4 regions of the Providencia huaxiensis genome follow, and region 3 is predicted to be linked to each of the others. Evidence: predicted binding sites of a transcription regulator. Region 3 holds the regulator's gene; each other region holds the start of a gene.

Region 1 (2,211 bases), 680 kb from region 3:
ATGTGTGTGTAAACCGGGGTATTTAGGCAATAAAGAGGGATGGATATTGAGTAATTTACCCGCAAAATGGTTGACGAATTGGGCTGATAAAATGCGCATAAAACCGGCTAACACGACTAAATCAGGCTGAAATTGGTCAACTTGTGCGAGTAAGGCAGCATCATAGGCTTGGCGGTCAGTATACTGTTTCGCATCTAAATAACAGGCTGGGATCTCAGCCTGTTGTGCTCGAACAAGACCATAAGCATTCTCTTGATTGCTGATAACAGCAACAATTTGAGCGCCAATTGCCCCAGAGTGGCAGCTATCAATCAATGATTGTAAATTACTGCCACTGCCAGAAATGAGGACAACAATTTTTTTCATTAGCGGATCACAACCTGCTCTTCACTTGCGGGTAATGCGCCAATGGTACCGATTTGCCATGCGTTTTCACCAAGTTTGTTCAGCAGAGCAAGCGCATTTGCGACTTCCTGTTGTGGCAGGGCAATAATAATACCGACACCACAGTTGAACGTACGGTACATTTCGTGAGTGCTAACATCACCAGCTTGCTGTAGCCAGTTGAAGACAGCAGGCCATTGCCAGCTGCTACCGTCAATAATTGCTTGTGTGTTGTCAGGGAGTACGCGAGGAATATTTTCCCAGAAACCCCCACCTGTTATGTGTGCAATGGCGTGGATATCACTATTTGCGATCAGTTCTAATACATTTTTAACGTAAATGCGTGTTGGCTCTAATAAGTGATCAGCTAAAGGTTTCCCATCTAATTGTGTTTCTTCTGGGTTAGTTTGACTGACTTCAAGGATTTTGCGAACTAACGAATAGCCATTTGAATGAGGGCCGCTAGACGCTAAAGCAATTAAAGCATCCCCAGCACTCACTTTGCTGCCATCGATGATTTCTGAGCGTTCAACTACGCCAACACAGAAACCAGCCACATCGTAGTCTTCACCATGGTACATCCCCGGCATTTCTGCGGTTTCACCACCAACTAACGCGCAACCCGATTGTTTACAGCCTTCAGCGATACCAGTGATCACACTCGCAGCGGTATCAACGTCCAGTTTACCGGTCGCGTAATAATCAAGGAAAAACAGAGGCTCTGCGCCTTGAACGATCAAATCATTGACACACATAGCGACAAGGTCAATCCCAATAGAGTCATGACGTTTTAAATCCATTGCTAAGCGTAATTTGGTACCGACACCGTCAGTGCCTGAAACTAAAACAGGCTCACGGTATTTTTGCGGTAGGGAACATAATGCACCGAATCCCCCAAGCCCGCCCATCACTTCAGGGCGGCGGGTTTCTTTTACGACACCTTTAATACGTTCAACCAAGGCGTTACCCGCATCAATATCAACACCGGCATCTTTATAGCTGAGAGAGGTTTTATCAGTCACTACGGCCCCCAAGGCAATTACATTTTTGAGAAAAATAACATCACTGACATTATTCTAACAGGCTAGGCAAACGTTTGCGATAGCTTTGTGTTGGAAATTTTTGGGTACTCATAATCAAAGGATATGAAAGCTAAAAAGCAGTACAGAGAAATAATAAATAGTTTTATTTAAATCAAATTTGCGGTTTGGCCAATTTCAACTTAACTGATATGAGGTATAATTTTAAAAAAAATTGTGTTAATCGTTGTTGTTTTGACCAAAATCAAGCGTTATCTAGTGGCAACTAAAGCTAAAAGAGGTATAATCCGGCGATTTTTTTGTCCGCCGCCGTCTTAAATAGTAGGAGAAACCCATGAAGATCGTTGAGGTAAAACACCCTCTCGTTAAACATAAACTCGGCCTGATGCGAGATCATGATATAAGCACTAAACGCTTTCGTGAACTGGCCTCAGAGGTTGGTAGCCTACTGACTTATGAAGCAACTGCTGACCTTGAAACTGAAAAAGTGACTATCGATGGTTGGTGTGGTCCTGTAGAAATAGAACAAATTAAAGGTAAGAAAATCACTGTAGTACCAATTCTCCGTGCTGGTATTGGTATGATGAATGGTGTATTAGATAGTATTCCAAGTGCACGTATCAGTGTGGTAGGTGTTTATCGTGATGAAGAAACACTGCAGCCTGTCCCTTATTTCCAAAAACTCGCATCTAACATTGAAGAACGTATGGCATTAGTCGTTGACCCAATGTTAGCAACGGGTGGCTCAATGATTGCCACCATTGATTTATTAAAAAATGCGGGTTGT
Region 2 (2,211 bases), 1.6 Mb from region 3:
TGAACCTGCGACAGAACTCAAGCTGTCCACATATAACGCTTGTTTCATTCGTGGGAAAGTCCCGCGTTCATTCGTAATACCCGCTTTGTCAGTCACACCTATCATGGTGCCTGATGAGTCAAACAAGTTAACTAACATAAAGGCAAAAATCACACCGGATAGCGCTAAGTCTAAAGAGCCAGAGAAATCAACTTGCCCCACAACGCTCGTGATACTCGGCGGCATTGAGAATATCCCAGAATATTTCACATCCCCTAGAGCTAGGCCAATCAATGTTGTCACTGCAATAGAAACTAATACCGCGGCATGAATATTGCGTGCGGCAAGAATAGCGATAATAAAGAAACCGAGTGCTCCCAGCCAAACATTATGGTGGGTTAAGTTACCGATAGAAACTAACGTGTCCGGGTTCGCAACAATAATACCGGAATTTTTCAGCCCCATCATGGCAATAAATAAACCGATACCGCTGGTAATACCAACGCGTAGGCTAAGAGGAATATTGGCGATAATCCAATAACGAATGCGAAATAGCGTCAGAATAAATAACCCGACAGCTCCCCAGAATACCGCGCCCATCGCGATTTCCCATGAGTACCCCATCGCTCCAACAACAACAAAAGCAAAGAAGGCATTCAGCCCCATGGCTGGCGCAACAGCAATAGGTAAATTCGCCAGTAATCCCATCAAAATACTGCCAATAGCCGCAATCAAACAGGTAGTGACAAATACCGCTTTGATATCCATTCCTGCAACTGAGAGAATTTGAGGGTTAACGAAGACAATATAGACCATCGTTAAGAAGGTAGTGAAGCCAGCAACAACCTCAGTTCTTGCTGTGGTGCCATGTTCTTGTAATTTAAAAACACGCTGAAACAAGCCCTGCGGTTGTGCCGAGCTAGAAGATTGATTACTCATTAGATATCGCGCCCAAAAAAAGTTTTTTTCGCCCTATACTACAATTAAAAATCACAAAAGAAAACGATTGCGTAAACTGTAATGGGCAAAAATGTCCTAACTAACTGATACACTTGAGTGAAATAATAAAAGAATTGATGGTAACTAATAGAAGAAGTGGTGGTTATTTCACCACCACGTTTAATTTAAGACAGTGCTAATAGTTTTTGTCGACGCCAAAACAATAAACGATGTTTCGCTGCCAGTTTCTGAGGCTGATGTTGCGCACTAAGCCTTTTCGCCACCCTATTTGCAATAATTTCTACCGCAAAGCACATCACAAAATAAATAAATGCGACGAATAAGAAAACTTCAAGAGGATAAACCATTTCACGGTTATTCACTTGTGTCGCCAAAAATGACAGCTCAGCGACCCCAACAATATAAGCCAATGAGGTATCTTTAATTAATGCCACCCACTGGTTAATAAATGACGGAACCATCATACGTAAAGCCTGTGGTAATACGATATTCCACAATACCTGCCAGCGGCTAAACCCCAAGGACATCCCGGCTTGCCACTGCCCTTTACCTATCGCTAAAATACCCGCTTTCACGGCATGAGCCAAATATGCAGAGGTAATCAATGCCAATGCACATACAACTGTCGCTATCCCAGGAATTTCCGTGCCCAATAACATCGGCAACAAGAAATAGGTCCAAAAAATCAGCATAATTACTGGAAATGCACGGAAAAAACCTAATACTGCAGCGAATAGGTTAACCCAAAAACCTCGCAGCATGGCTAATGCAATCCCCCCCAATGTACCTAATACAATAGAAGCTGCACCTGCAAGCAAGCTAATGACTAACGTCAGTGCTGCGCCTTCTAATGGGCCATCCGGGAAAGTGCCAAATAACAAATATTGCCAGTTCTGCTCAATAATCGAAAAATCCATCTTATACCCCCTGAGCCAAATTACGCTGCTGGCGCCACTGGCCCCAACCTTCCATCACTGCAATAATGGCAATATACAAAACGGTTGCCACGCCAAAGGCTGCGAAGGTTTGTAATGTCTGGCTATCTACTTGGCGAGAAACATAAGACAGTTCCGCTACACCTATTGCCATTGTTAATGATGAATTTTTCACCACATTCATATATTGGCCTAGTAGCGGAGGCATAGCGATTTTTACTGCTTGCGGTAATACCACCAGTTTCATGGCCTGCCATGAAGTTAGCCCTAATGCAAATGCCGCATATTTTTGCCCCTGACGAACACCGCGGATCCCTGCTCGAATTTCTTCAGCGAT
Region 3 (2,211 bases):
AAGCAGGGGTTTTTAACAACGCGGCACAAGTTTGGAACCACACTTTCTATTGGAATTGCTTAGCGCCAAACGCTGGTGGCGAGCCGACAGGAAAAGTTGCGGAAGCTATTAATAAAGCATTCGGTTCTTTTGCTGAATTTAAAGCTCAGTTTACTGATGCAGCAACCAAAAACTTCGGTGCTGGATGGACTTGGTTAGTGAAAAAAGCAGATGGTAGCCTTGCAATCGTAAATACATCGAATGCTGCGACCCCAATTTCTGGTGATGATAAACCCGTGTTAACCGTTGATATTTGGGAGCATGCTTACTATATCGATTACCGCAACGCCCGCCCTAAATACTTAGAAAACTTCTGGGCACTGGTTAACTGGAAATTTGTGGAAGAAAACTTAGCATAGTCACCTAGCAAGTATTGAAACAAAGCATAAATAGACAAGGGCGAGATACACTCGCCCTTTTATTTCACCCTACTTGAGGCTGAAATAAAATCAGAAAATATGTGCAGCAAGAAAGATAATCATTGCTAATGAGCCCAATGCAGCAAGCAATCCATATTTAACATCTGTATCCATGAGTTCCTCTCATTCTAATGTAATTGAATTAACAAATAACCATGCAATAATTAAGGTTATTAAGTATACATATCCAAAAAAGTAAAACTAGTGTCTATATCACATGTTATAACATCAATTATTTCTTTCGTTTTTGCGCTAGATCAGACAAAATCGACAACAAATCGCTAAATTATTGCCAGCAAAGGATCAATGCATCAATATGCAGGTAATTTTTTAACAAGAATTCTTATTGAGACCGGTTATTGGTCAGGAGTTTTTTTTCCCCATGGCAACGATTAAAGATGTGGCGAAACGCGCTGGCGTATCTACCACGACTGTATCCCATGTTATTAATAAAACGCGCTTTGTGGCCGATGATACTAAGACAGCGGTCTGGGCTGCGATTAAAGAGCTCAATTATTCACCGAGTGCAGTTGCCCGTAGTTTAAAAGTTAATCATACAAAGTCGATTGGTTTACTCGCAACCTCAAGTGAAGCACCTTACTTTGCGGAAGTCATTGAATCAGTTGAAAATAGTTGTTATGAAAAAGGTTACACGCTTATACTTTGTAATTCCCATAATAATTTGGGAAAACAAAAAGCGTATTTGCAAATGTTAGCGCAAAAGCGCGTTGATGGCCTACTCGTGATGTGTTCTGAATATCCAGATACGTTAATTAGTATGCTTGAAGATTATCGCAATATCCCAATGGTGGTGATGGATTGGGGAACCTCCCGAGGTGATTTTACAGACAGTATTATTGATAATTCATTCCATGGTGGGTACCTTGCAGGCCGCTATTTAATTGATCGTGGGCACCGTGATATTGGTGTGATCCCAGGTTCGCTCGAAAGAAACACCGGTATCGGCCGCTTAACAGGCTTCCAAAAAGCAATGGAAGAGGCAAAGATCACACTGAGAGACCAGTGGATAGTGCAAGGTGATTTCGAACCTGAGTCTGGTTATAAAGCAATGATGCAAATTTTAAGCCATAAACAACGCCCTACCGCGGTATTTTGTGGCGGCGATATCATGGCGATGGGGGCCATTTGTGCGGCTGATGAAATGGGGCTACGTGTTCCACAAGACATTTCAATCATTGGTTATGATAATGTACGAAATGCGCGCTATTTTACCCCAGCATTGACCACTATCCACCAACCAAAAGAGCGTTTAGGCCAAATGGCCTTCACTATGCTGCTCGATCGTATCGTAAATAAGCGCGAAGATGCTCAAACAATTGAAGTCCACCCTCGCCTTGTAGAACGTCGTTCTGTCGCTGACGGTCCATTTATCGATTACCGTCGATAAGACAAATAGTTAAGTTGAAAGCCACTCTGCGTTGAGCGTTTCGTTATCGCCAAGGTAATCTAATAACCAACGGAGCGCGGGTGATGTGTTATTTTCCACCCAAGTTAAACAGCAAGGACTGGGTGGAAATGGCTGGGCTAATGCTAGCTCAACTAATTGGCCTTTTTCACAAAGCGGAGCTGCTCGATGCTCAGGTACCATTCCAACGCATAACCCGTTAACTAAACAAGCTAGACCATTTTCCCAGTAAGGCACGACAAGCCGACGTTGGTTATCAAGTGCCCAAGTATCACGCTTGGGAAGGTTACGAGAGGTATCTTCAAGGCACAAGCTCGGATACTCTCT
Region 4 (2,211 bases), 1.6 Mb from region 3:
AGCAGCTATTCAATTGATTTTTTGAGTTCCCAATAAACCGCTTTTTCTAACAAGTTTTATTTTCTGCATTTTGGCGTATGATACGGAGCTAATATATTTAATCAGATTGTATTGTGGATAAATTATGTTGCTTCGCTCGGGAGTGGCCCTTGCTATTTTTTCCTATATCTTATGGGGAATAACACCATTATTTTATCGTTTACTTCCCGGCGCTGAACCTCTAGAGCTGCTTGCTGAACGTCTTATCTGGTCTATCCCTATACTTTTTTTTGTTCGCTTAATTATTAAAAACAAATCTTTGTGGTGCCAGGTATGGTCTGATAAACGATCGATAATCCTCTGTTTATTTAGTTCGTCGGTTATGGCGATATCTTGGACAACATTTACCTACGCATTAACTCATGGGCAGGTGTTAGCCGCTAGCCTTGGGTATTTTATTAACCCATTATTTTCTATTTTACTTGGCGTTTTGTTTCTTCGCGAACGGCTTGTTTTCGCAGAAAAAATGGCTGTTATTTTTATTTGTGCGGGGGTCGGTTACCAAATTTGGCAGTATGGTGAATTACCTATTTTAGCGTTAGTTATGGGTAGTGCATTTGCGATATATGGGTTAATTCGTAAATTTATTCGATTTGATGTGATTACGTCTTTATTTCTAGAGGCACTTTGGCTACTTCCTATCGCAATAGCGATCACGTGGTGGTTAGTATCTAATGGTTTAAGTGAAGTGGCACAAGGCGATTGGCAAATCAAAATTCTTTATATGTTGGCCGCTCCTGTTACGATAATTCCGTTGCTCTTTTTTACAGCAGCAATTAAAAGAACATCATTAACGGTGATCGGGTTGGCACAATATATAGAACCAACAATTCAATTTTTATTAGCCGTATTTTTATTTAATGAGCTATTTGATTGGGTTAAAGGCATCAGTTTTTCATTCATCTGGGTTGGTTTAATGTTTTGTGTATTCGCTATTTTACGCAAACAGTATATTAAATTTTCACATAAAGACCCCTTTATTACAGGGCGTGATAAAACACCGCTAGATTAATTTATTGATATTATTATCAAATGGTTATGAGGTTTTTGTTTTGTGACTTTTTATCCTTGATAGTAAAAGCAATCGATTGCGTATATAATTGATATTAACTTTTTGTCGGTAGGGTTATCAATTATGAATCAATTAGGTACTGCGCTGTGTAAATCAGCAACAAAAGTGATGTTGTTAGGCGCTGGAGAGTTAGGCAAGGAAGTGGCGATTGAATGTCAACGGTTGGGTATCGAAGTTATTGCAGTTGATCGCTATGATAATGCGCCGGCGATGCATATTGCACACCGCAGTTATACGATAAATATGCTTGATGGCGAAGCGCTGAAGCAAATCGTTTTAATTGAAAAACCCGACATTATTGTGCCTGAAATTGAAGCGATTGCGACACAGGTATTAATGGAGCTTGAACAGCAAGGGCAAAAAGTGGTTCCGTCAGCGAAAGCCATTGTGCTTACTATGGACAGAGAAGGGATCCGCCGATTAGCCGCAGAAGAGTTGAAGCTGCCAACATCAGAGTACCAATTTGTGGATAGCAAACCCGATTTTGTCACAGCGGCAGAAAAAATTGGTTTTCCTTGTATTGTTAAACCGGTGATGAGTTCGTCAGGGAAGGGGCAAAGTGTGATCCGCTCTCAAGATGAATTAGAGCAGGCTTGGGATTACTCACAGCTAGGTGGGCGAGCAGGGCAGGGACGTGTGATTGTTGAAAAAATGGTTAATTTTGATTTTGAAATTACATTGTTAACGGTCAGTGCGATAGATGGTATTCACTTTTGTGCACCCGTGGGGCATCGGCAAGAAAAAGGCGATTATCGTGAGTCTTGGCAACCACAGTACATGAGTGAGGTTGCATTGAAAAAAGCGCAGGACGTTGCTGAGAAAATTGTTACCTCTCTAGGGGGCTACGGAATATTCGGTGTTGAATTATTCGTGTGTGGTGATGATATCATCTTTAATGAAGTTTCACCTCGCCCTCATGATACGGGGATGGTGACACTTATTTCACAGAGTTTATCTGAATTTGCCTTACATGTGCGTGCATTTCTTGGTTTCCCAATCGGTGTGATCCGCCAATATGGGCCAAGCGCTTCAGCCGTTATTTTACCCAATTTACACAGTCAAAATGTGGTTTTTTCACATATAGGTTCAGCGTTGGGGTC

Evidence for each region. Region 3 encodes PurR, which represses purine synthesis genes. Its sites were predicted from a motif close to CANGCAAACGTTTGCNTG; they were not measured.
Region 1: a site for PurR is predicted at 1,470-1,487, ahead of purM (phosphoribosylformylglycinamidine cyclo-ligase). Genes of this name have one in related genera too.
Region 2: a site for PurR is predicted at 975-992, ahead of CYG50_RS20665 (NCS2 family permease). Genes of this name have one in related genera too.
Region 4: a site for PurR is predicted at 1,117-1,134, ahead of purT (formate-dependent phosphoribosylglycinamide formyltransferase). Genes of this name have one in related genera too.

Annotation. Positions count from the first base shown of each region.
Region 1 covers NZ_CP031123.2:1,823,082-1,825,292, reverse strand. The annotation lists gene purN (phosphoribosylglycinamide formyltransferase) at 1-366, opposite strand, end outside; gene purM (phosphoribosylformylglycinamidine cyclo-ligase) at 366-1,406, opposite strand; gene upp (uracil phosphoribosyltransferase) at 1,759-2,211, shown strand, end outside.
Region 2 covers NZ_CP031123.2:4,082,387-4,084,597, reverse strand. The annotation lists gene CYG50_RS20665 (NCS2 family permease) at 1-918, opposite strand, end outside; gene CYG50_RS20660 (amino acid ABC transporter permease) at 1,104-1,856, opposite strand; gene CYG50_RS20655 (amino acid ABC transporter permease) at 1,858-2,211, opposite strand, start outside.
Region 3 covers NZ_CP031123.2:1,146,899-1,149,109, reverse strand. The annotation lists gene sodB (superoxide dismutase [Fe]) at 1-398, shown strand, start outside; gene purR (HTH-type transcriptional repressor PurR) at 841-1,866, shown strand; gene punR (DNA-binding transcriptional activator PunR) at 1,876-2,211, opposite strand, start outside.
Region 4 covers NZ_CP031123.2:2,746,023-2,748,233, reverse strand. The annotation lists gene rarD (EamA family transporter RarD) at 125-1,051, shown strand; gene purT (formate-dependent phosphoribosylglycinamide formyltransferase) at 1,175-2,211, shown strand, end outside.